3 regions of the Enterococcus sp. AMC1086 genome follow, and region 3 is predicted to be linked to each of the others. Evidence: predicted binding sites of a transcription regulator. Region 3 holds the regulator's gene; each other region holds the start of a gene.

Region 1 (7,852 bases), 1.4 Mb from region 3:
AGGAACAATTGGCTGATGGCCTCACAGAAAGTGAGTTTAAAGCTGGGGATACTATTCAATTTACTTTAGCTGGCTTACCTGCGATGACGATGTCGATTCCACCTCAAGTCGCTGGAAATTCAGTCGTGAATGTCGAAAAAAAATAATAAATTTAAAAAATAATCAATGTTGATAAATAGTGCAGCTGCACGTTTGTAACATTGGTTATTTTATTTTTGTTAGAAAAATGAATAAAATGCTATTGACATTTGTTTTAAAACGGTGGTATAGTTTCATCTGTAAGTTAATTAAATAGATTTGTTAGGTGAGGCTCCTATACAAACACAGGCTACTGCCCAAAAACATCGAGAGATGCCAATGGGTAGAACAGGGATTGTCGATTACAAGGCTTTTCATAAGGTAGCTAAAAGCTCTGCTTTTTACGTTGTATAGTGCCAAAACTCAACGACTAGATCATACAGGCTTTTTTTTGTGCGCTTATTTATGACCTTCCGCTGAGTTTTTGGCGGAAGGTTTTTTGCTTTAAATCACTACGACTGTTGGAAAAGCAGAGTAGAGGATGAACGGTACTTGCTAAAAAGTAATATGTCCGCGAAAAACCAATCACCGATAAACAAATCTAGGGAAGGAGCAAACCAATGAATTTTTAATCAATATTATCGCTAGTATATTTGCTGGAATGATCATTGGCGTAGAAAGACAGTGGCGAAAAAAACTAGCTGGAATGAGAACAATGACGTTAGTAACGTTTGGCTCAAGTCAATTCGTTTCATTATCCGGTTTAATTCAAGATGACAGCAGTCCGACGCGAATTGCGGCTCAAGTCGTAAGTGGTATAGGTTTTCTTGCTGGGGGTGTGATTTTACGAGAAGGATTTAGTGTGACTGGGATCAATACTGCAGCAACTTTATGGTGTTCCGCAGCAGTCGGAAGTTTGATTGGCGCAGGATTTGTGATCGAAGGGGTGATCTGTTCTATTGTTTTAATGTTAGTCAATATTTTATTAAGAAACCTATCGTTCAAAATGGATGACTTAACTGTTCAAAGACAAGAAGAACAAGCCGATTCGATTCATTACCTATCAGTGATTACTAGTAATACAAGTGAAGTAATGCTTAGAACAGAAATTATTCAGTTATTGGATAACTATTGCCTAACCTTTACAAAATTTTCTTGTACTGATTTGGCTGGTAAAAAAGTAAGGCTATTTTTAGAAATCGAAGCTGCAAGAAATGGGACGCTCGCAGTGAATACAATTATTTCCGAATTATCCCAACTATCAGAAGTCATAGAAATTAATCAAATGAGCAATTAAAAGAACGGAGGAATTATCATGGTAAAACAGTGACTGTCAAAATTATCGATTGGAACAGTGAAGAATATTGGAAAGGAATTTTATTAAGAAATAAGTTCCTCAAAACGAGCGCGGGGAAAGAATGGATCAAAGAATTACCTGTAAATGAAGAGCAGGATATCCATATGGCTGCATTGATTGATGGAAAAGTTGTAGGAACCTTACTTCTTTTTAAAAGCAGCAAGGCAATAGCGCAAATTAAACAAGTGGCGATAGATGATCAGTATCAAGGATTTGGTATCGGAAAACAATTACTTGAATTTGCAGAAAAAATCGCGGATCTTATGAATTTTCAATCAGTATTTTTAACCGGCCGTAAACAAGCTTGGGGATTTTATACTCATTTAGGGTATCAAAGCATTGGCTATGCATATTCGGAGGGACAAGTGGTCTTAAAAAGATTTGAGAAAATAATTTATACCCAAAATGACCGACGAAAGGTTGAAATCATCAAAAATATAATGCTAAAGGAGATGGAAACAAATGGATGACAGTAGTCAGATGTTCAAGGACTTATGCAAAAAGAAATCTGTTGAAGAAAATATGTTTATTATTGTCTATTTGTTTCTAAGGCAAACAAGCAAGATTCTCCTGTAACAGATTCTCTTTTTCCATCAGTCCGATTCCTAAAATAGATAAAAATCATGAAATTTCAGATGACGAATTCTCGTATCAAACACTTGAAATTTCTTCGATAAGCGTTTTGGAAAGAAGGAGAATTATATGGATAAAAAAGTAGTATTAAATAGAAAAAATAACCAATCATATGAGTATTTTGCACGAAACTCGGTAGAAAATATATTGACATTTTTTAAATCTTCAAAAGTAGGATTGACGAATCAGCAAGCAATATTATCAAGAGAGACATTTGGCGAAAATACCATCACTTACGGTAAAAAAACACCGTTATTCGTTGAAATAATAAAAGCTTATTTTACACCATTTACGATTGTTTTGATTGCTTTAGCTATTATCTCGTTTGTAACAGATTATGTCATTGCCCCACCTGCTGATCGTGACCTTGTCGGTGTAATGATCATTATAGCAATGGTTTTGATCAGTGGTACCATGACGTTATTTCAATCAGTCAAATCAAATCAAGCAGCAGAAAAATTAAATAACATGGTGCAAATAACAGCAACTGTTGTTCGTAGAAAAAAACAACTTGAACTTCCAATCGAAGAAGTGGTTTGTGGAGATATTATAAAATTATCTGCAGGTGATATGATTCCAGCTGATATTCGTTTAACTAAAACAAAAGATTTGTTTGTTTCTCAATCTGCCATGACAGGTGAAAGTTACCCAGTTGAAAAAAGAGCTGACTACAAATTGAATACGAATAGTGCAGAAACTGAATACGAAAATATTGTGTTCATGGGTAGTAATGTAATCAGCGGTAGTGCAGAAGGAATCGTTATTTCTGTGGGAGATGATACACTTTTTGGAAAAGTAGCCCAAGATGTATCTGATAAAAATCCTCAAACAAATTTTGATGTCGGCATCAGCAAAACGTCTTGGTTGTTGATTCGATTTATGTTGGTAATGGCGCCAGCAGTATTTTTGATCAATGGTTTGACGAAAGGTGACTGGTTTGAAGCATTTCTTTTCGGTTTATCTGTCGCTGTCGGTTTGACACCTGAAATGCTTCCGATGATCGTAACGACAAATCTTGTCAAAGGTGCTTCAAGCATGGCCAAAAAAGGAACGATCATCAAAAATTTAAATGCAATTCAAAATTTTGGTGCAATCGATATTTTATGTACAGATAAGACAGGAACATTGACGCAAGACAAAATTATCCTAGAGTATCATTTAGACTGCGATGGCAAAGAAGATAGCCGAGTATTGCGCCATGCCTTTTTCAATAGTTATTATCAAACGGGCTTGAAAAATTTAATGGATGTAGCGATTATTGATGCAGCCAAATCGGAATTGTCGATTGATCCTTCTAAGTACACAAAAGTAGATGAAATTCCTTTTGATTTTAAGCGACGTCGCATGAGTGTTGTGATTGAAGACGAATCTGGTAAAACGCAAATGATCACAAAAGGTGCGGTAGAAGAGATGTTGGAAATTTCCAAGTATGTCGACTATCAAGGAACAGTTACCCTCTTAACGGAAAACCTTAAAAAAGAAATTTTGAAAACCGTTGAAGAATTAAACGAAGATGGTTTACGTGTATTAGCTGTATCTCAAAAAACAAATCCGGCTACAATTGATGAGTTTTCTGTTTCAGATGAAAATGAAATGGTTTTGATTGGGTATCTTGCGTTTCTTGATCCACCAAAAGAGACAACCAAAGCGGCGTTAGAAGCATTAAAAAATCATGGTGTGGATGTCAAAGTATTGACAGGAGATAATGCTTTAGTGACAAAATCAGTTTGCAAACAAGTAGGATTAGCGAATGAAGAATTGATCACAGGAAATGAAATCGCGCGAATGAATGATTTTGAACTGAAGATCATTGCAGAAAAATACAATATTTTCGTGAAGCTGACTCCTCAACAAAAAACGCGCATCGTTCAAGTTTTAAGAGAGGCTGGGCATACTGTTGGGTTTATGGGAGACGGAATCAATGATGCACCAGCAATGAAAGAAGCCGATGTTGGTATTTCTGTTGATACAGCAGTCGATATCGCAAAAGAATCTGCCGATGTTATTTTATTAGAAAAAGACTTAATGGTGTTGGAGCGTGGATTATTAGCTGGTAGAACGACTTTTGGAAATGTCATGAAGTATGTCAAAATGACGGCAAGTTCTAATTTTGGTAATATGTTTTCAGTTGTTGTTGCGAGTATCTTTTTACCGTTTTTGCCAATGTTACCACTGCAATTACTCTTTTTGAATTTGATTTATGATATTTCATGTATGTCGATACCGTGGGATCATGTAGACGATGAGTATTTGGAACAGCCCAAGAAATGGGATGCTTCAAAAATAGGTTCGTTTATGAAGTGGTTAGGACCGACTAGTTCAGTCTTTGATATTACCACCTATTTATTAATGTACTTTGTTATTTGTCCTCAATTGGTAGGCGGAAATTATCATGATCTGGGACCGGAACAACAAGCTGCTTTCATTGCGATTTTTCACGCAGGCTGGTTTATAGAATCACTTTGGTCACAAACTTTGGTGATTCATACGTTGCGGACGCCTAAAATTCCATTTTTACAAAGTCGAGCATCCTTTATTTTGACGACCATCACATCGTTAGGGATCGCAGTTGGTACAGTTTTACCATTTACAAGTTTTGGTCAAAGCTTAGGTTTGGCTGAACTACCTCTAAACTATTTTGCTTGGTTAGGATTGACAGTATTTTTATATTTATTCTTGGTAATGATCGTAAAAAAATTCTATGTAAAACGATTTGGAGAATTACTATAAAATCAATTAAAAGATTGAGTCTCACTAAAAGTGGCGCTCAATCTTTTTTGTCTATCTAACAGCTTATCTTTTGCTTAAATAGCTCATTGCGTTATCATAAAATTAGATGAGAAATTTCGTCAAAAAAATGCGTTTATTTATTGACCTTTACTGACCAAAGGAGTATAATAAATTTATAAGGTCAATAATGATCAAACTTTAGACCTTAAAAAAATAGTACAAAAGACGTACTGTTTTTTTGATAAATTAACGATACTATTTATATAAGTGAGATTTACGAGCTGTTTTTAAATCAAAATCAAAATCAAAATCAAATGAAGCCGTAATTCTTTCACAATATTTAGCTCTGTAGGCTAGTTCCTCAGAAAAAAGATAAAAATACAACGTGAATAAAAATGCTACAGTTTTCTGTTTTCCAGTCGGAACTGATTGGATCTACACAGCTTTTAAATTTAGGAGGTAATTCTATGAACATCGAAAAAATGACAACGACATTACAAGAAGCAATCGCAGAGGCGCAACAGGTCGCAGTTACTCGTCATCATCAAGAAATCGATATTGCACATCTATGGAAGATTTTTTTGCAGCCAAATCATTTTGGACGTAACTTTTATACAGACGCTGGAGTTGACGTAGAAGCTTTTGAACGTGAAATCGATCAAGCAATTGATGAATATCCAAGCATCCAAGGCAGCAACATCCAATATGGTCAAAGTATGAGTCAAAATCTGTTTAACTTATTAGGTGAAGCGGACAAACTTAGAGAATCATTTCAAGATGAGTTTTTAGCAACTGAAATCGTGATTTTAGCGTTGATGAAATTAAAAAATTATCGATTAACGAAATATTTAACGAGTCAGGGTATCACAGAAAAAGAACTACGTAAAAATATTGAAGACATGAGAGGGGGAGATCGTGTGACTTCTAAAAATCAAGAAGAACAATACAAAGCATTAGAAAAATATGGGGTAGATTTAGTACAGCAAGTAAAAAGTGGCAATCAAGATCCCATTATCGGTCGTGATGAAGAAATCCGTGATGTGATTCGAATTCTTTCACGTAAAACAAAAAATAATCCTGTTTTGATTGGTGAACCAGGTGTTGGTAAAACAGCCATTATTGAAGGATTAGCACAACGTATCGTTCGTAAAGATGTACCAGAAAATCTAAAAGATAAAACCATTTTTTCATTAGATATGGGTGCATTGATTGCAGGAGCAAAATTCCGTGGTGAATTTGAAGAAAGATTAAAAGCAGTTTTAAAAGAAGTAAAGAAAAGTGAAGGACGAATTATTTTATTCATCGATGAAATACACAATATTGTTGGTGCAGGAAAAACAGAAGGAAGTATGGATGCTGGAAACTTATTAAAACCAATGTTGGCTCGTGGCGAACTGCATTTGATTGGTGCAACAACATTAGACGAATATCGTCAATATATGGAAAAAGACAAAGCCTTAGAGCGCCGTTTCCAAAAAGTTTTAGTTAAAGAACCAACAGTAGAAGATACGATCAGTATCTTACGTGGGTTAAAAGAACGTTTTGAAATTCACCATAGTGTTAATATACATGATAATGCATTGGTCGCTGCAGCAACTTTATCTGATCGTTATATCACAGATCGTTTCTTGCCAGATAAGGCAATTGATTTAGTGGATGAAGCTAGTGCAACAATTCGAGTGGAAATGAATTCCATGCCGACTGAACTTGATCAAGTGACACGACGTTTGATGCAATTAGAAATTGAAGAAGCCGCATTAAAAAAAGAGTCAGATGATGCTAGTAAGAAACGTTTGAATGCATTGCAAGAAGAATTAGCAGACCTTCGTGAAGAAGCCAACGCAATGAAGATGCAATGGGAAACAGAAAAAGAAGAAGTCAATGCGGTCAGCAATAAGCGTGGAGAAATCGATAAGGCGAAACATGAACTGGAAGATGCAGAAAATAATTACGATCTAGAAAGAGCTGCCGTACTTCGTCATGGTACGATTCCACAATTAGAGGAAGAATTGAAAGAACTTGAAGCAAAAAATGACAAAGACAATGTACGAATGGTACAAGAAGCCGTAACTGAAAATGAAATTGCCCAAGTTGTCGGCCGTTTGACAGGGATTCCTGTAACCAAACTGGTTGAAGGGGAACGAGAAAAACTAATGAAATTGAATGAAACTCTTCATAAACGGGTCATTGGTCAAGAAGAAGCCGTTGATGCAGTTAGTGATGCGGTCATTCGTTCTCGAGCAGGTCTGCAAGATCCAAACCGTCCCTTAGGTTCTTTCCTATTTTTAGGACCAACAGGTGTTGGTAAGACAGAATTAGCAAAAGCGTTGGCTGAGGATTTATTCGATTCAGAAGACCATATGGTACGGATCGATATGAGTGAATATATGGAAAAACATAGTGTCTCTCGGTTAGTTGGTGCGCCTCCAGGCTACGTTGGTTACGAAGAGGGTGGTCAATTGACCGAAGCCGTTCGACGTAATCCATATACGATTGTTTTACTAGATGAAATTGAAAAAGCACATCCCGATGTATTTAATATTTTATTGCAAGTTTTGGATGATGGCCGATTAACTGATTCTAAAGGGCGAGTCGTGGATTTTAAAAACACTGTGATGATCATGACCAGTAATATTGGTTCCCAACTATTGCTTGAAGGTGTAACACCAGAAGGAACGATTCCAGAAAATGTAGAAGAACAAGTCATGACAATTTTACAAGGGAATTTCAAACCAGAGTTCTTAAATAGAATTGACGATACGATCCTATTTACGCCGCTAAGCTTAGCTAATGTGAAAGGTATCATCGGAAAAATGACAGCTCAATTAGCAAAACGTTTGGAACAGCAAGAAATTGAATTAGTGATTTCGGATGAGGCGAAAACATGGATTGCTGAAAGTGGTTATGACCCAGCTTATGGTGCTCGTCCATTGAAAAGGTTTATTACAAAAGAAGTGGAGACACCATTAGCGAAAGAAATCGTTTCAGGGCGCATAATGCCGAAAACAAAAGTAACAATCAGTTTATTGAACGAACAATTGGTGTTTGAAAATGAACCGATAGAAGAATAAGGGGCTGGAACAGAAGCGTTTATCCCCGAAAAAATAAGCAGAA
Region 2 (7,852 bases), 1.1 Mb from region 3:
CTTAGTTGCGTTATCTGATATGCCGCAATTATATGAAGATATCTTTCAATATCGTTTTGACAAATCAGATAAATATTTTGCTAATCATGCCATCGGTAATTTGATTATTGCCGCCGTTTCAGAGATGCGAGGTAGTACGTATGAAGCGATTCAGTTACTTTCAAAAATGATGCATGTAGATGGACATGTTTTTCCTTCATCTGAAAGACCGTTGACTTTGCATGCTGTTTTTAAGGATGGTTCTATTGCTGTCGGTGAATCTAGTATAGCTGTAGATCGAAAAACGATTGATCATGTTTTTGTGACGAATACAAATGATGAAGAACAGCCGAAAGCTGCCCGAAAAGTAGTAAAAGCAATTGAAGAAGCCGATATGATCGTTTTAGGGCCTGGGAGTATGTTTACTAGTATTTTACCTAACCTAGTGATCAGTGAAATCGGAGATGCAATCATCAATGCCAAGGGCGAAGTGGTTTATATTTGTAATATTATGACTCAAAAAGGTGAAACCGAACATTTTACGGATGCAGACCATGTTTGCGTATTGCATGAACATCTTAAAAATAAATTCGTTGATACTGTTTTAGTTAATACGGAAAATGTACCTGAAGGTTATATGGATCCAGAAATTTATGATGAATATTTAGTTCAAGTGGAACATGACTTTAAGAAATTGAGAGACGAAGGCTGTCGTGTAATTTCCACAGACTTTTTAAAACTTCGAGATGGCGGCGTTTTTCATGATGGTGATAAGGTAGTGGATGAACTATTCCGAATTGTGTTTGGCGCAAGATATTAAAACCTATGAATAAGAGAGGGGGCGAGGAGATTGTCTTTTGCAGCAGATGTTAAAAAAGAATTAACGACGTTAGAGGTTCATCGGGAACATGCTAGAGCAGAATTAGCTGCTTTAATTCGAATGAACGGTTCACTAAGTATTGTGAATCAACAATTTGTATTGAATGTTCAAACAGAAAATGCAGCAATCGCCAGACGAATCTATTCTCTTTTAAAAGATCATTATGATGTTCGCTCAGAATTATTAGTCCGAAAAAAAATGAAATTAAAGAAGAATAACGTCTATATCGTAAGGTTAAAACAAGATACAAAAAGTGTGCTTGCTGATTTAGATATTCTAGACGGTATGATGTTTAATACTCATGTATCAGATGATATTATAGGGAATGCCCAAAAAATGAAATCTTATTTAAGGGGCGCATTTATGGCTTCTGGATCAGTCAACAATCCAGAAACAAGTCGCTATCATTTAGAAATATTTTCGATTTACGAAGAGCATAACGACGATATTTGTCAGATGCTGAATTATTATGATTTAAATGCACGAACATTGGAACGAAGGAATGGATATATTTCCTATTTAAAAGGTGCGGAACGAATCGCTGATTTTTTAACGCTGATTGGTGCGACGAATTCTATGTTGAAATTTGAAGACGTCAGAATCGTTCGTGATATGCGCAATTCTGTGAATCGTTTAGTCAACTGTGAAACGGCAAATCTTAATAAAACGATTGATGCGGCGTCAAAACAAATTGAAAATATTCAGTTCATCGAAAGTGTTGTAGGATTAACAGCTTTACCTGAAAAATTGCAAGAAATTGCTGAATTACGATTGGAATATCCAGAAGTGAGTTTAAAAGAATTAGGTGAGATGATCCCGTCAGGTGCTATTTCAAAATCAGGTATCAATCATCGCATTCGAAAAATAAATGAATTTGCAGATAAACTGAGAGAAAAAAGTGCATAACTTTTTATAGGGTGCTAATTATAAAATAACAGAGAGCTAGGTGGAAATGATGGGTGTAGAAGATAAAGATTTTATTATGAGGCAGATCAAACAACTTGGAGAAGGTCTTGGGACTTTTCTTGGAAAAGAAGATGTGGATAAGATTTTAAGTTTTGGAGAAGATGCTGAAAAAGAGATTGAAGATTCTTCAACATACAAAAATCCGACCTCTGATGATAGTTCTAAAAAAGATGAGACAAAGCTAAAATAGCTTCGTCCCATCTTTTTTACTTACCTTCTATATAGCTGATCAATTCTTCTTTTGTAATGGATTCATCAAAAATAAGTTCACCGATCACGATTGTTGGGACAAATTTAATATTTGCCGCAGCGGCTTCTTCAATCACAGCTTGGACAATCTCAGGCTCTTCTTTTTCAGGTAGTTGTAAATTATCTTCTGCAAATACTGCTACATCTTCTAAAGAAAGATTTCCCCATTGATCTTGCGTATCATACATTTGTTTCAGATCGGTCAAGCCTTTTTCAGGCAAATCATAATTGATATGGTGATGCATCACATTACCGCGTTGCAAACTTTCTTTTTCTTTATCTAAAAGTTTGATGATTCGTTGAACTTTTCCTTCTTTTACATATTCATTCAATAAATCAAATGATTCTTCAAACCACTTTTTACAATAGGGGCAGCGAACATTCATAAACTCGACCATTTTTATTGGAGCAGAATCTTTTCCAATAGCTAAACCATTTTTAGTTGTAACTTTTGTTGCATCAATAATTGAAATATCCATTTTCGTAACATCCTTTCATTCTACTATCTTTAGTGTAGCGCTTTTTGACTTTAGTTTAAATAAAAATGCCCAAAATTTTCAAAAGAAATTTTGGGCATAGGTTTTATTATTTGCTTAAAGAACTGCTGTTTTCCATTACTTCATCGATCAAACCGTATTCTTTTGCTTGTTGAGCTGTCATAAAGTTATCACGATCTGTGTCACGTTCAATGACTTCAAGTGGTTGGCCAGTGCGTTCTGCTAAGATTTTATTCAAGCGATCACGTGTATCAAGAATGTGTTTAGCTGCAATCTCAATCTCAGTTGCTTGCCCTTGTGCGCCACCTAGTGGTTGGTGGATCATAATTTCGGCATTCGGTAATGCAAAACGTTTGCCTTTTGTACCAGCCGTTAATAAGAAACTTCCCATAGAAGCTGCCATACCAAGGACGATTGTTTGTACATCCGCTTTAACAAAATTCATTGTATCAAAAATTGCTAATCCAGCAGAAACACTTCCTCCTGGTGAGTTGATATAGATATAGATATCTTTTTCAGAGTCCTGTGCATCCAAAAATAGTAATTGGGCAATGACTGAGTTTGCTACATTATCATCGATCGGACCACTTAACATGATAATTCTATCTTTTAATAATCGTGAATAAATATCATATGCTCTTTCTCCACGAGATGATTGTTCAATGACTGTTGGTATTAAATTCATAGTATATTCCTCCTATATAAAAAACTCTTCAAATCATTTTATCACAAAGCATACCTTAATGCTTAAAAAAAGTATACTTTATTGGTCAACAAAGGTCAACTTTAATGCATTAAACTAAGCAAAAAAAAGTAATTAAAAAGCCTTAGAATATCCTAAGACTTTATTGACGATTATTATGAAGTTACAACAATATTTCCATTTTGATCTGCAGGTTTAAGCAATGTAATAATCGTTGTGAAAAATGCTACTATTCCTGGGATTGCTGTCCAACTGAATACTAGGTACATAATTCCTTTTCCAATGAAATCAGAATAGAACTTATGTGCACCTAACCAGCCTAAGAAAAATGCTAATATAAAATAAACCCATTTATTAACGACTCTCCCATGTTGTACATAACCACCAACTGTTTGTGTATTATTATTTTCATTAACAATATTGATATTGATTTTATCTTGTAAATTTTCTGCTGCACTTACAGTCTTTTCTGTTTTATGGATGATTAATTCATCGCCATCTTCGAATACGTCAACGAGATCACCAATCTCTGGCTTAAAATTAAACCATTCATATAATGCATGTGTTGTGCTGCCATCTTCATTTGCAATGACTACATCATCAAAATCTAACTTAATAACCTTTTTCCCCATATTAAATTCTCCAACTCCCTATGTTATATTATATAATCAATTGAATGTGTAATATAGACATTTCAAGAAAGTAAATAATCAAAAAATAAAAAAAATTAAAAATAAGTAAGGACAATAAAATTTTTTCATATTTTTTTGTTCACTTGAAAGAATATGGTATACTGAAAAAACAAGAAAGAAAAGAGTGAGGGAATCCGAATGGTTGTTTTTATAGCAGGTATGACTGGTGTCTTGATTGGCGCAGTTATTGTATCGATTGGTGTTGCTTTACGCGTAACCTATGATGAACGCAAAGCGATACGCTATCGAGAATTAGAAAATTTTGTCAAGGAGATAGAAACGCTGAATCTTTTAAACAAAAAAATCAATGAGATTTTACAAAAAAGAGATATCTACGTAGACAAGTCTGTGAACTTCCTATCGATGGATGATTGTTATATCAGTATTGATGATTTTATCTATTTAGAATCATTTTCGGCACAAAATAATTTTTATTTGCCGACCTATTTGATTGAAGAATTTTTTAAGAAAATTGCACATAGAAAAGTGATTTTAACACCAGATGAAGTAATTTCAATGGGAGGAAGTACCTACAAAGGCGGCCGAGTTATTTTAGAAAGCTTTTCTGAAGAGTTACTTTCTATTATTGAAGATAAAAAGAGACAAATGAAACGTTTAACCAATAAACCTTTGTATTATTTTCAAAGAAATTGAAAAGAGGTTGGGGCAGAAACCTTTATTCGGACTCCTAAAGGCTAGGATATAACTCGTAGAGTTATGACCTAGCCTTTTTTTAGACTATTTTTATTCAGATATAAGGTTACATATGGACTATCTCTATTTGTTTGAACCTGAAAAAATGTGTCCAGTGACCAAATGTATGAAAATAGAGTAGACCAGATTGCTGATCCAGTTTATCATGATAATTTTTTGTCTTAGTTAAAATGAAAAGAAATTAAATTTTCAACTTTTTTACGTGCAATAAAAGTATCTACTTTTTCTTTGTTATCAATAGAAGAAAAATCGGCTATAAGATAAATTTTCAAAAATTATTCATTAAATTGATTTATTTTTCAAGAGAGCTCTTTTTTTTATAGTTATTTTTTGAATCAGTGTAGAAAATAGTTAGATTTTTTCAAAATTAAATAAGTTTTTATCTGTTTTTATTGAAAACTCATCTTTGTGTCTTCGAGATTGGTTTTGGCTTCATTACTTAGTGGGGTTGTCTTTTTCATTCGATTTCATTATACTTAAACATTAAGTAAGAAAGTAAAGACTAACGTTTTTAGAATTTTCTGAATCTTTTTATCAAATTATGTTGACATTCTCATTTATTAGGTTTATAGTTAACAAAAGCTTTTATTTATCACATGCTATTTTAATCTTTATAGATTTTTTAAAAGAGGAGACCATTGCCATGAACAAGACAAACAACAACCACGTATTAGTCATTATTTTATCGTGTAGGGCTTAGAACACTGAGAAATTTCGCAGTTGTTAGAGTCCTGTTTGTCTTTGGTAAATGGGGGTCTTACTAAAGCATCCCATTCAATTGATGGGATGTTTTTTTTGTCGAAAGTATTATAAAGAGGCAATCGTAATAAATAAGAAAATGAACCAGAAGAAATCAAAAATGGTGATCTTCTGTAAATAATTGAATTGGAGTGAATGAAAATGCGTAGTGATAAAATAAAAAAAGGAATCGAAGCAGCACCAGCTAGAAGCCTACTTTATGCGACCGGTCAGGTAAAAAATGCCAAAGATATGAACAAACCGTTTATCGCAATTTGCAATTCTTATATTGATATTGTTCCTGGTCATGTACATCTGAGAGAATTAGCAGATGTTGCTAAAGAAGCAATCCGCGAAGCAGGAGGAATCCCTTTCGAATTTAATACGATCGGTGTTGATGACGGGATCGCCATGGGACATATTGGTATGCGCTATTCATTGCCCAGTAGAGAAGTTATTGCAGATGCTGCCGAAACCGTGATCAATGCTCATTGGTTCGATGGTGTCTTCTACATTCCAAACTGTGACAAAATCACTCCAGGAATGCTAATGGCAAGTGTTAGAACGAATGTTCCAGCAATTTTTTGTTCAGGCGGTCCGATGAAAGCAGGTATTGATCCAAGAGGACACACAACCACACTTTCGAATATGTTTGAAGCGGTTGGTACGTTTAAAGAAGGCAAAATGACCGAAGAAGAATTCAACTTCATGGAAAAAAATGCATGTCCGACTTGCGGATCATGTGCAGGGATGTTTACAGCAAATTCGATGAATTGTTTGATGGAAGTTTTGGGAATGGCTTTACCTGGAAATGGAACAATTTTAGCTGTATCTGATGAGCGTAGAGAATTAGTTAGAAAATCGGCATTTCATTTGATGGACTTGGTCAAAAATCAAGTGAAACCAAGAGATATCATCACAAAAGAAGCAATTGACGATGCTTTTGCATTAGATATGGCGATGGGCGGCTCAACAAATACAGTTTTGCATACATTAGCGATTGCTAATGAAGCAGAGATCGATTATAACCTAGAAGAAGTCAATGCCATTGCTGAACGTGTCCCTTACTTATCTAAAATTGCTCCATCCTCAGAGTATTCTATGCATGATGTTCATGAAGCTGGTGGTGTTCCAGCTATCATGAAAGAACTCGTTGACTTAGGCGATGCAATTCATCCAGATCGTATTACAGTTACTGGAAAAACAATTCGTGAAAATGTTCAGGATGCTGTAATCAAAAATGAGAAAGTTATTCATCCAAAAGAAAATCCTTATAGCCCAGTTGGAGGTTTATCTATTTTGTATGGAAATATTGCCCCAAAAGGAAGTGTAATTAAAGTTGGCGGGGTAGATCCATCTATCAAAAAATTTGTAGGAAAAGCGATTTGTTTTAGTTCACATGATGAAGCTGTTGCAGCGATCGATGATCATACCGTGAAAAAAGGTCATGTTGTCGTTATTCGTTATGAAGGACCAAAAGGCGGTCCTGGTATGCCAGAAATGTTGGCACCGACATCTAGTATTGTTGGACGGGGATTAGGAAAAGATGTCGCGTTGATTACAGATGGTCGTTTTTCAGGAGCAACTCGTGGAATAGCTGTTGGACATATTTCTCCTGAGGCCGCGGCTGGAGGTCCGATTGCCTTGGTCCACGATGGTGATGAAATTGAAATCGACTTGATAAACCGAACACTAGAATTACATGTTTCTGATGAAGAGTTGGCGAAAAGAAATGATCAATTACCTAAATTCAAAGCAAAGGTAAAAACAGGATACCTCGCTCGCTACACAGCATTGGTAACTTCAGCTCACACGGGAGGAATCATGCAGATTCCAGAAGATTTGCTAGACTAGAGGAGGGAAGCTCATGGTTGAAAAACAGGGGAAAATGAAAAACGGCTCAAAGATTTTGATTGATGCATTGCTAAAACAAAAAGTAGAAATGATTTTTGGATATCCAGGTGGAGCGGTCCTCCCTCTGTATGACGCATTATATGATGGAGACATTCCTCATATATTAACCAGACATGAACAAGGGGCTGTCCATGCAGCCGAAGGATATGCCAAAGCAACGGGCAAACCAGGTGTGGTGATCGTAACTAGCGGACCTGGCGCAACAAATGCAATTACGGGAATTGCTGACGCAATGAGTGATTCGATCCCAATGGTTATTTTTACAGGACAGGTTGTCACTGATGGGATTGGCAAAGATGCTTTTCAAGAAGCGGATGTGATTGGACTGACAATGCCGATTACTAAAAATAATTACCAAGTTCGAGAGACCAAAGAATTGCCTAGAATCATCGAAGAAGCTTTTCATATTGCAACAACAGGAAGAAAAGGTCCTGTTGTGATCGATTTGCCAAAAGATATAACCATAATGGAAGCAGCTACAGAGGATGAGATAAAACTAAATTTACCAAGTTATCAACCG
Region 3 (7,852 bases):
CACATTAACGTCTTGCTCTTTCAAACGCTTAATGATCGATTTACTCATGATTTTCACGATTTCATGGATTTCTTCTTGGTCCAAGGAACGGAAGACAACTGTTTCATCCACTCGGTTCAAGAATTCTGGACGGAAGGCTTTTTTCAATTCTTCCATAATCCGTTTTTGCATCGCATCATAGTCTTTTGTCAGGTCTTTTACATTAAAACCAACATTTTTTTCTTCACGAATCGCAGTTGCACCAATATTTGACGTCATGATTAAAATTGTATTTCTGAAATCAACTTTGCGGCCTTTAGAATCAGTTAAATGACCATCATCCAGTACTTGTAATAGAATATTGAATACATCTGGATGGGCTTTTTCTACTTCATCCAATAAAATGACAGAATAAGGTTTTTGACGAATCTTTTCAGTTAATTGACCCCCTTCTTCATATCCAACATACCCTGGAGGAGAACCAATTAAGCGACTCGTGCTATATTTTTCCATGAATTCAGACATATCCACTCGAACAAGGGAATCTTCACTACCGAACATTGTCTCAGCTAAAGCTTTTGCAAGCTCGGTTTTACCTACTCCCGTAGGGCCTAAGAACATAAATGAACCAATTGGTCTATCAGGATCTTTCAACCCACTGCGCGCTCTGCGAATGGCACGCGACACAGCTTGAACGGCTTCATCTTGACCAACTACTCGATGATGTAGAATACTTTCTAATTCAAGCAAACGTTCACTTTCCTTTTTCTCTAATTGCTGTAGCGGTACACCTGTCCATTGTGACACAACATTTGCAACGTCTTCTTCAGTTACACGATTCGCATAACCAGAAGCTTCTTTTTCTTCCAGCAGTAGAATATTTTCTAATTTACGCGCCAATTTCTTTTCTTTTTGACGTAGTCTTGCTGCACTTTCAAAAGACTGTGATTGAATCGCTTCTTCTTTCTCTTGAACTAAACGAGCGATTTCTATACGCAAATTATTGATTTCAGAAGGTTCATCCGCTAAATCTAGACGAACTTTAGCTGAAGACTCATCCATCAGATCAATTGCTTTATCTGGCAGCTGACGAGAATTAATGTAACGTACAGATAATTGAACTGCTGCATGTAATGCATCATCCGTAATTTCTACACCATGATGCTCTTCATAACGTGAACGCAGCCCTTTTAAAATTTCTTCTGCTTCTTCAGGAGTTGGTTCATCCACTTGTACACGAGCAAAACGACGTTCCAATGCTGAATCTTTTTCGATATATTTTTGGTATTCATCCAATGTTGTTGCACCGATTGTTTGCAATTCTCCTCTTGCAAGTGCTGGTTTTAAAATATTTGATGCGTCGATCGCACCTTCAGCACCACCTGCACCAATTAAAGTATGCAATTCATCGATAAACAAAATCACTTCGCCATCTTGATAAATTTCATCGATGACTTTTTTTAGTCGATCTTCAAATTCACCGCGATACTTGGTACCCGCAACTAAAGCACCCATATCTAACATCATCAAGCGTTTTTCCAGCATATCTTCAGGAACTTCACCGTTCACTATTTTTTGCGCCAATCCTTCAGCGATTGCAGTCTTACCGACCCCAGGTTCACCAACTAAAACAGGATTATTCTTAGTACGACGACTTAAAATTTGAATCAAACGTCTAACTTCTTGCGAACGTCCAACTACAGGATCTAGATTGTTTTCACGAGCCAACTTCGTTAGATCACGCGCCAATGAATCCAATGTTGGTGTTCCTTTAGGCGCTGCTTTTTGTGCTTGATTATTCCGACGACGCCCCACATTACCACTCATTTGTGGATCAGTAATGCCTATTTTTTTCATCACTAACTGACGCATTTTAGACAAGCTTAAACCTAAATTTAATAAAATACGTGAAGCTAATATATCTTCATCTCTTAACAATCCTAGTAGAATATGTTCTGTTCCGATATTTGGTGCTCCTAAACGCTTGGCTTCATCACCTGCATAAGCAAAAATTTGTTTTGCACGAGGAGAATAAGGCAAATATGCACCTTTGGGGTATCCCTTAACAGTTCCGTAGCCAGTTAGGTGTTCTATTTCTTCACGAATATCATTCTTATCTGCGTTTAATTGACGCAATGACTTCCCGGCAATTCCATTTGGCTCTAAGACTAATGCTAACAATAAATGTTCTGAGCCAACAGATTGATGCCTAAAATATTTTGCTTCTTCTTGTGCAATAGCTAATACTGCCTTGGCACTTTCAGTAAATAATTCATCCATACTATCATTCCTCCTCGTAACTCAAACGTTCTAAAAATGAATGCATCAATTGAGCACGTAAATAATCTTCATTTGATCCTGTCTTACCTAAAACCTGTTTACCAAGAACAGACAGTATCAGATTTCCTTCTCTTTTAGTTATAACTTCTTCTTCATACAACTTTTGTACGAAAATCAACGCATCTTTTTCTGAAAGTTCACTACCCGTAAATTGAGCCATTTGCTTTAATAATTGATCACTATCAGAAATTTGGACTTTAGCAATCCTAATGTAACCACCACCGCCACGTTTACTTTCCACAGAATATCCTCGTTGAATTGTAAAACGCGTGTTGATAACATAATTAATCTGGGAGGGAACACAATTGAATAAGTGAGCCATTTCAGCTCTACGAATCTCAATTTTACTGCTTTCTTCAAGAATCTTTTTTAAATATGCTTCTATTAAATCCGAAGTATTTTGATTACTCATCACACTCATCCTTTTCCCTTGACTAATACTGACCTTAATTATACATAATTTTAAGTGTTTAATAAAGGAGAATGCCTAATTTGATAAGAAAAGATTATTTACAGCTTTTAATAAATTTAAAGTATAAGGCTAGGAAGTAAGCTAAACGCTTCTGTCCCAACCTCATACTTTTCTAGAACTTTCCCAGAGATACAATGATTATCGTAAAGCTATTCCATTGGTAACCTCAAAAATCAATTCTTTCTATTTTATCCGCTCAGTTCTTTTCAATCAATTTTGGCTCTATACTTTTTGATGTTGGTGAACAATCACCGGCATCTTTTTTAATGCAAAATAATAGAAAAGACACCTTGATATCCTTTAGAATTAAGTCGTCTAAAACCAATCAAAAGGGGAAATCAAGATGTCCTATACAAATCTTATCAAAGAAACCTTAGATATTCTAGACTTAAACATTACTTTTAATGAAAATTCTTTAAAAAAAGAACGCATTAAAGGACGGATCTGCCAGGAATTTTCTGGTACGTTGGACTATTTAGCGCACTCCTGTCCTCATTGTGGCGCCCATGAAGACGGATCGATTATTCGTTGGAGCTTTACAACCTGTCTGATTTTACTGAATGATGTTTCTGAATACCAAACATACTTACGCTTGAAGAAACGTCGTTTCTTCTGCCATTCTTGTGATAGAACTTTTGTCGCTGAAACAAGTCTTATCGAAAAGTGTTGCTCGATCTCTAAGAAAGTTAAGCTTTCGATTGCCGAGCGTCTACGAAACACTTCGTCTATGACCGAAATTGCCCGTCAAAAGAAGGTCTCTGTTTCCTCTGTTTATCGCGTATTGAAACAGTTTTACGAACCCCAAAAAATCAATCGACTCATCTTGCCAGAAGTTCTTTGTTTTGATGAATTTAAATCAGTGAAACAAGTCGCTGCCTCTATGAGTTTCATTATGATGGATGGACAAACAACGCAATTACTCGATGTCGTTGAAAACCGCCAGTTGCCTTTTTTAGAACGCTATTTCTCACGATTTTCTTTATCTGTTCGTGAAGGTGTAAAATACATTGTTTGCGATATGTATGCGCCTTATTTTTCTTTAATTAAGAAACTATTTCCCAAGTCTCAGATTGTTCTTGATCGCTTTCATATTGTGCAACACATTGGGCGAACGTTCTTAAAACACCGCATTCAACGAATGAATACCTTTCTCCATCAAGGATTTGTAGAAGCAAAAAAATACCGTCACTTGAAGAAATACTGGAAACTACTTCAAAAGAATCAATCGAAGCTCCATTTTGAAAAACGCCAATGGCGTCCTTCCTTCCGTGCTTATTTAACAGAAACCGAACTCGTGGATCGATTACTTGCCTATGATGAAGAATTAAAAGCTGGCTATACCTGTTATCAGGATTTTCTCTATGCCATACAAACAAGAGATTACACACGGTTTCACGTGTTATTAGAACAAGATTATTCTAGGCTTCCAGCTTATTATCAAACAACAATTACTACCTTTAAAAAAGTTCAAACGGGCATTAAAAATGCGTTGGATTTGCCTTATTCCAACGGACCGTTAGAATGCTTGAATAACCATATCAAAGTATTAAAGAGAAATGCCTACGGCTTCCGTAACTTCTATAATTTTAAATTGAGAATTACTTTATGCTTTGGGTCTGTTCTTTTTCAACCAAATAGAAAAACCTAGAGGCATTTCCCTCTAGGCTTCATCATTGATTTAATTCTTTGGATTTTCTTCACCAACATTAGTTGACAAAGAGCCTCAATCTTTTAAAATATTATAAAACAACAAAACACCACTCAAAAAATGAGTGGTGTTCATACAAATTAAAATAATCGGGAAGACAGGATTCGAACCTGCGACCCCTTGGTCCCAAACCAAGTGCTCTACCAAGCTGAGCTACTTCCCGTAGCTATAATAATAAAAAAAGACTAAACGTTCAAAAGGAACTAAATTCTCTGAACCTTCTAATCCGCAGTCAAATACTTTAACTATGCACCCAAAGGGAGTCGAACCCCTAACCTCTTGATTCGTAGTCAAGCACTCTATCCAGTTGAGCTATGGGTGCTACATTTCTAATGCCGAGGACCGGAATCGAACCGGTACGGTGATCACTCACCGCAGGATTTTAAGTCCTGTGCGTCTGCCAGTTCCGCCACCCCGGCGAAAGAACAAGCTAAGCGGAAAACGGGGTTCGAACCCGCGACCCCCACCTTGGCAAGGTGGTGCTCTACCACTGAGCTATTTCCGCAGTCTGGATGCCGGCTAAAGGATTTGAACCCTCGACCCTCTGATTACAAATCAGATGCTCTACCAACTGAGCTAAGCCGGCGTGATGTTCGCCTAGTTATAAAACGAGACTAAAAATGCGGGTGAAGGGACTTGAACCCCCACGCCGTAAGGCGCTAGATCCTAAATCTAGTGCGTCTGCCAATTCCGCCACACCCGCAAAATATTCCTATGAGCCGTGCAGGGCTCGAACCTGCGACCCTCTGATTAAAAGTCAGATGCTCTACCAACTGAGCTAACGGCTCAAAAAATGGAGGTTGACGGGATCGAACCGCCGACCCCCTGCTTGTAAGGCAGGTGCTCTCCCAGCTGAGCTAAACCTCCAAGACAACACTTTAGCGTGGCGACGTCCTACTCTCACAAAGGGAAACCCTTCACTACAATCGGCGCTAAGAAGCTTAACTTCTGTGTTCGGCATGGGAACAGGTGTATCCTTCTCGCTATCGCCACCACACTGGGTGTTGTTGCTATTCAATTGAGTGATTATTCACTCAAAACTGGATTGAAGTTGTAATCAAACTGTCCGATCTACTTTTTTATTTCGTTTCTTTGGTTAAGTCCTCGACCGATTAGTATTGGTCCGCTCCGTACATCACTGCACTTCCACTTCCAACCTATCTACCTGATCATCTCTCAGGGGTCTTACTTTCTTAAAGAAATGGGAAATCTCATCTTGAGGTGGGCTTCACACTTAGATGCTTTCAGCGTTTATCCCTTCCCTACATAGCTACCCAGCAATGCCCTTGGCAGAACAACTGGTACACCAGCGGTAAGTCCATCCCGGTCCTCTCGTACTAAGGACAGCTCCTCTCAAATTTCCAACGCCCGCGACGGATAGGGACCGAACTGTCTCACGACGTTCTGAACCCAGCTCGCGTGCCGCTTTAATGGGCGAACAGCCCAACCCTTGGGACCGACTACAGCCCCAGGATGCGACGAGCCGACATCGAGGTGCCAAACCTCCCCGTCGATGTGGACTCTTGGGGGAGATAAGCCTGTTATCCCCAGGGTAGCTTTTATCCGTTGAGCGATGGCCCTTCCATGCGGAACCACCGGATCACTAAGCCCGACTTTCGTCCCTGCTCGACTTGTAAGTCTCGCAGTCAAGCTCCCTTCTGCCTTTACACTCTGCGAATGATTTCCAACCATTCTGAGGGAACCTTTGGGCGCCTCCGTTACTCTTTAGGAGGCGACCGCCCCAGTCAAACTGCCCACCTGACACTGTCTCCCACCACGATAAGTGGTGCGGGTTAGAGGGTTCATAACACAAGGGTAGTATCCCACCAGCGCCTCCACCGAAACTAGCGTTCCGGATTCATCGGCTCCTACCTATCCTGTACATGTGGTACAAACACTCAATATCAAGCTACAGTAAAGCTCCATGGGGTCTTTCCGTCCTGTCGCGGGTAACCTGCATCTTCACAGGTACTAAAATTTCACCGAGTCTCTCGTTGAGACAGTGCCCAAATCGTTACGCCTTTCGTGCGGGTCGGAACTTACCCGACAAGGAATTTCGCTACCTTAGGACCGTTATAGTTACGGCCGCCGTTTACTGGGGCTTCAATTCTGAGCTTCGCCGAAGCTAACCCATCCTCTTAACCTTCCAGCACCGGGCAGGCGTCAGCCCCTATACTTCATCTTTCGATTTTGCAGAGACCTGTGTTTTTGATAAACAGTCGCTTGGGCCTATTCACTGCGGCTGACCGAAGTCAGCACCCCTTCTCCCGAAGTTACGGGGTCATTTTGCCGAGTTCCTTAACGAGAGTTCGCTCGCTCACCTTAGGATACTCTCCTCGACTACCTGTGTCGGTTTACGGTACGGGCAGTTGTTTTCTCACTAGAAGCTTTTCTTGACAGTGTGACATCAGGAACTTCGGTACTATTATTTCCCTCCCCATCACAGCTTGTCCGTATAGAGTAAAGCATTTGACTCTACTCAAGACTTACTGCTTGGACATGCACTTCCAGTCGCATGCATTCCTTAGCCTCCTGCGTCCCTCCATTGCTCAAACAAAAACAACTGGTACAGGAATATCAACCTGTTGTCCATCGCCTACGCCTATCGGCCTCGGCTTAGGTCCCGACTAACCCTGGGCGGACGAGCCTTCCCCAGGAAACCTTAGTCATACGGTGGACGGGATTCTCACCCGTCTTTCGCTACTCATACCGGCATTCTCACTTCTAAGCGCTCCAGCCGTCCTCACGATCGACCTTCAACGCCCTTAGAACGCTCTCCTACCATCACACCAGAGGTGTGATCCACAGCTTCGGTAATATGTTTAGCCCCGGTACATTTTCGGCGCAGGGTCACTCGACTAGTGAGCTATTACGCACTCTTTAAATGGTGGCTGCTTCTGAGCCAACATCCTAGTTGTCTGTGCAACCCCACATCCTTTTCCACTTAACATATATTTTGGGACCTTAGCTGGTGGTCTGGGCTGTTTCCCTTTCGACTACGGATCTTATCACTCGCAGTCTGACTGCCGAATATGAATGAATGGCATTCGGAGTTTATCTGAATTCGGTAACCCGAGATGGGCCCCTAGTCCAAACAGTGCTCTACCTCCATCATTCTTAACTTCGACGCTAGCCCTAAAGCTATTTCGGAGAGAACCAGCTATCTCCAAGTTCGTTTGGAATTTCTCCGCTACCCACAGCTCATCCCCGCACTTTTCAACGTACGTGGGTTCGGTCCTCCAGTGCGTTTTACCACACCTTCAACCTGGCCATGGGTAGATCACATGGTTTCGGGTCTACGACTACATACTCATTCGCCCTATTCAGACTCGCTTTCGCTGCGGCTCCGGCTC

Evidence for each region. Region 3 encodes CtsR, which represses protease genes until heat stress. Its sites were predicted from a motif close to TTGGTCAAAAAAGGTCAAANA; they were not measured.
Region 1: a site for CtsR is predicted at 4,916-4,936, ahead of clpB (ATP-dependent chaperone ClpB). Genes of this name have one in related genera too.
Region 2: a site for CtsR is predicted at 3,338-3,358, ahead of clpP (ATP-dependent Clp endopeptidase proteolytic subunit ClpP). Genes of this name have one in related genera too.

The regions. Positions count from the first base shown of each region.
Region 1 covers NZ_CM177100.1:1,372,597-1,380,448, forward strand. Annotated here, with positions in the region: gene AC4BC4_RS06365 (hypothetical protein) at 1-146, shown strand, start outside; M-box (ykoK) riboswitch at 290-460, shown strand; gene AC4BC4_RS06370 (MgtC/SapB family protein) at 668-1,315, shown strand; gene AC4BC4_RS06375 (GNAT family N-acetyltransferase) at 1,345-1,845, shown strand; gene mgtA (magnesium-translocating P-type ATPase) at 2,078-4,738, shown strand; gene clpB (ATP-dependent chaperone ClpB) at 5,206-7,809, shown strand.
Region 2 covers NZ_CM177100.1:1,070,006-1,077,857, forward strand. Annotated here, with positions in the region: gene AC4BC4_RS05035 (gluconeogenesis factor YvcK family protein) at 1-799, shown strand, start outside; gene whiA (DNA-binding protein WhiA) at 830-1,765, shown strand; gene AC4BC4_RS05045 (hypothetical protein) at 1,815-2,015, shown strand; gene AC4BC4_RS05050 (DsbA family protein) at 2,032-2,553, opposite strand; gene clpP (ATP-dependent Clp endopeptidase proteolytic subunit ClpP) at 2,660-3,256, opposite strand; gene AC4BC4_RS05060 (TM2 domain-containing protein) at 3,430-3,906, opposite strand; gene AC4BC4_RS05065 (hypothetical protein) at 4,105-4,620, shown strand; gene ilvD (dihydroxy-acid dehydratase) at 5,581-7,272, shown strand; gene ilvB (biosynthetic-type acetolactate synthase large subunit) at 7,286-7,852, shown strand, end outside.
Region 3 covers NZ_CM177100.1:3,306,827-3,314,678, forward strand. Annotated here, with positions in the region: gene AC4BC4_RS15485 (ATP-dependent Clp protease ATP-binding subunit) at 1-2,259, opposite strand, end outside; gene AC4BC4_RS15490 (CtsR family transcriptional regulator) at 2,264-2,731, opposite strand; gene AC4BC4_RS15495 (ISL3 family transposase) at 3,135-4,439, shown strand; tRNA gene AC4BC4_RS15500 (tRNA-Pro) at 4,589-4,662, opposite strand; tRNA gene AC4BC4_RS15505 (tRNA-Arg) at 4,748-4,821, opposite strand; tRNA gene AC4BC4_RS15510 (tRNA-Leu) at 4,833-4,918, opposite strand; tRNA gene AC4BC4_RS15515 (tRNA-Gly) at 4,933-5,004, opposite strand; tRNA gene AC4BC4_RS15520 (tRNA-Thr) at 5,013-5,085, opposite strand; tRNA gene AC4BC4_RS15525 (tRNA-Leu) at 5,121-5,202, opposite strand; tRNA gene AC4BC4_RS15530 (tRNA-Lys) at 5,215-5,287, opposite strand; tRNA gene AC4BC4_RS15535 (tRNA-Val) at 5,294-5,366, opposite strand; rRNA gene rrf (5S ribosomal RNA) at 5,381-5,496, opposite strand; rRNA gene AC4BC4_RS15545 (23S ribosomal RNA) at 5,592-7,852, opposite strand, start outside.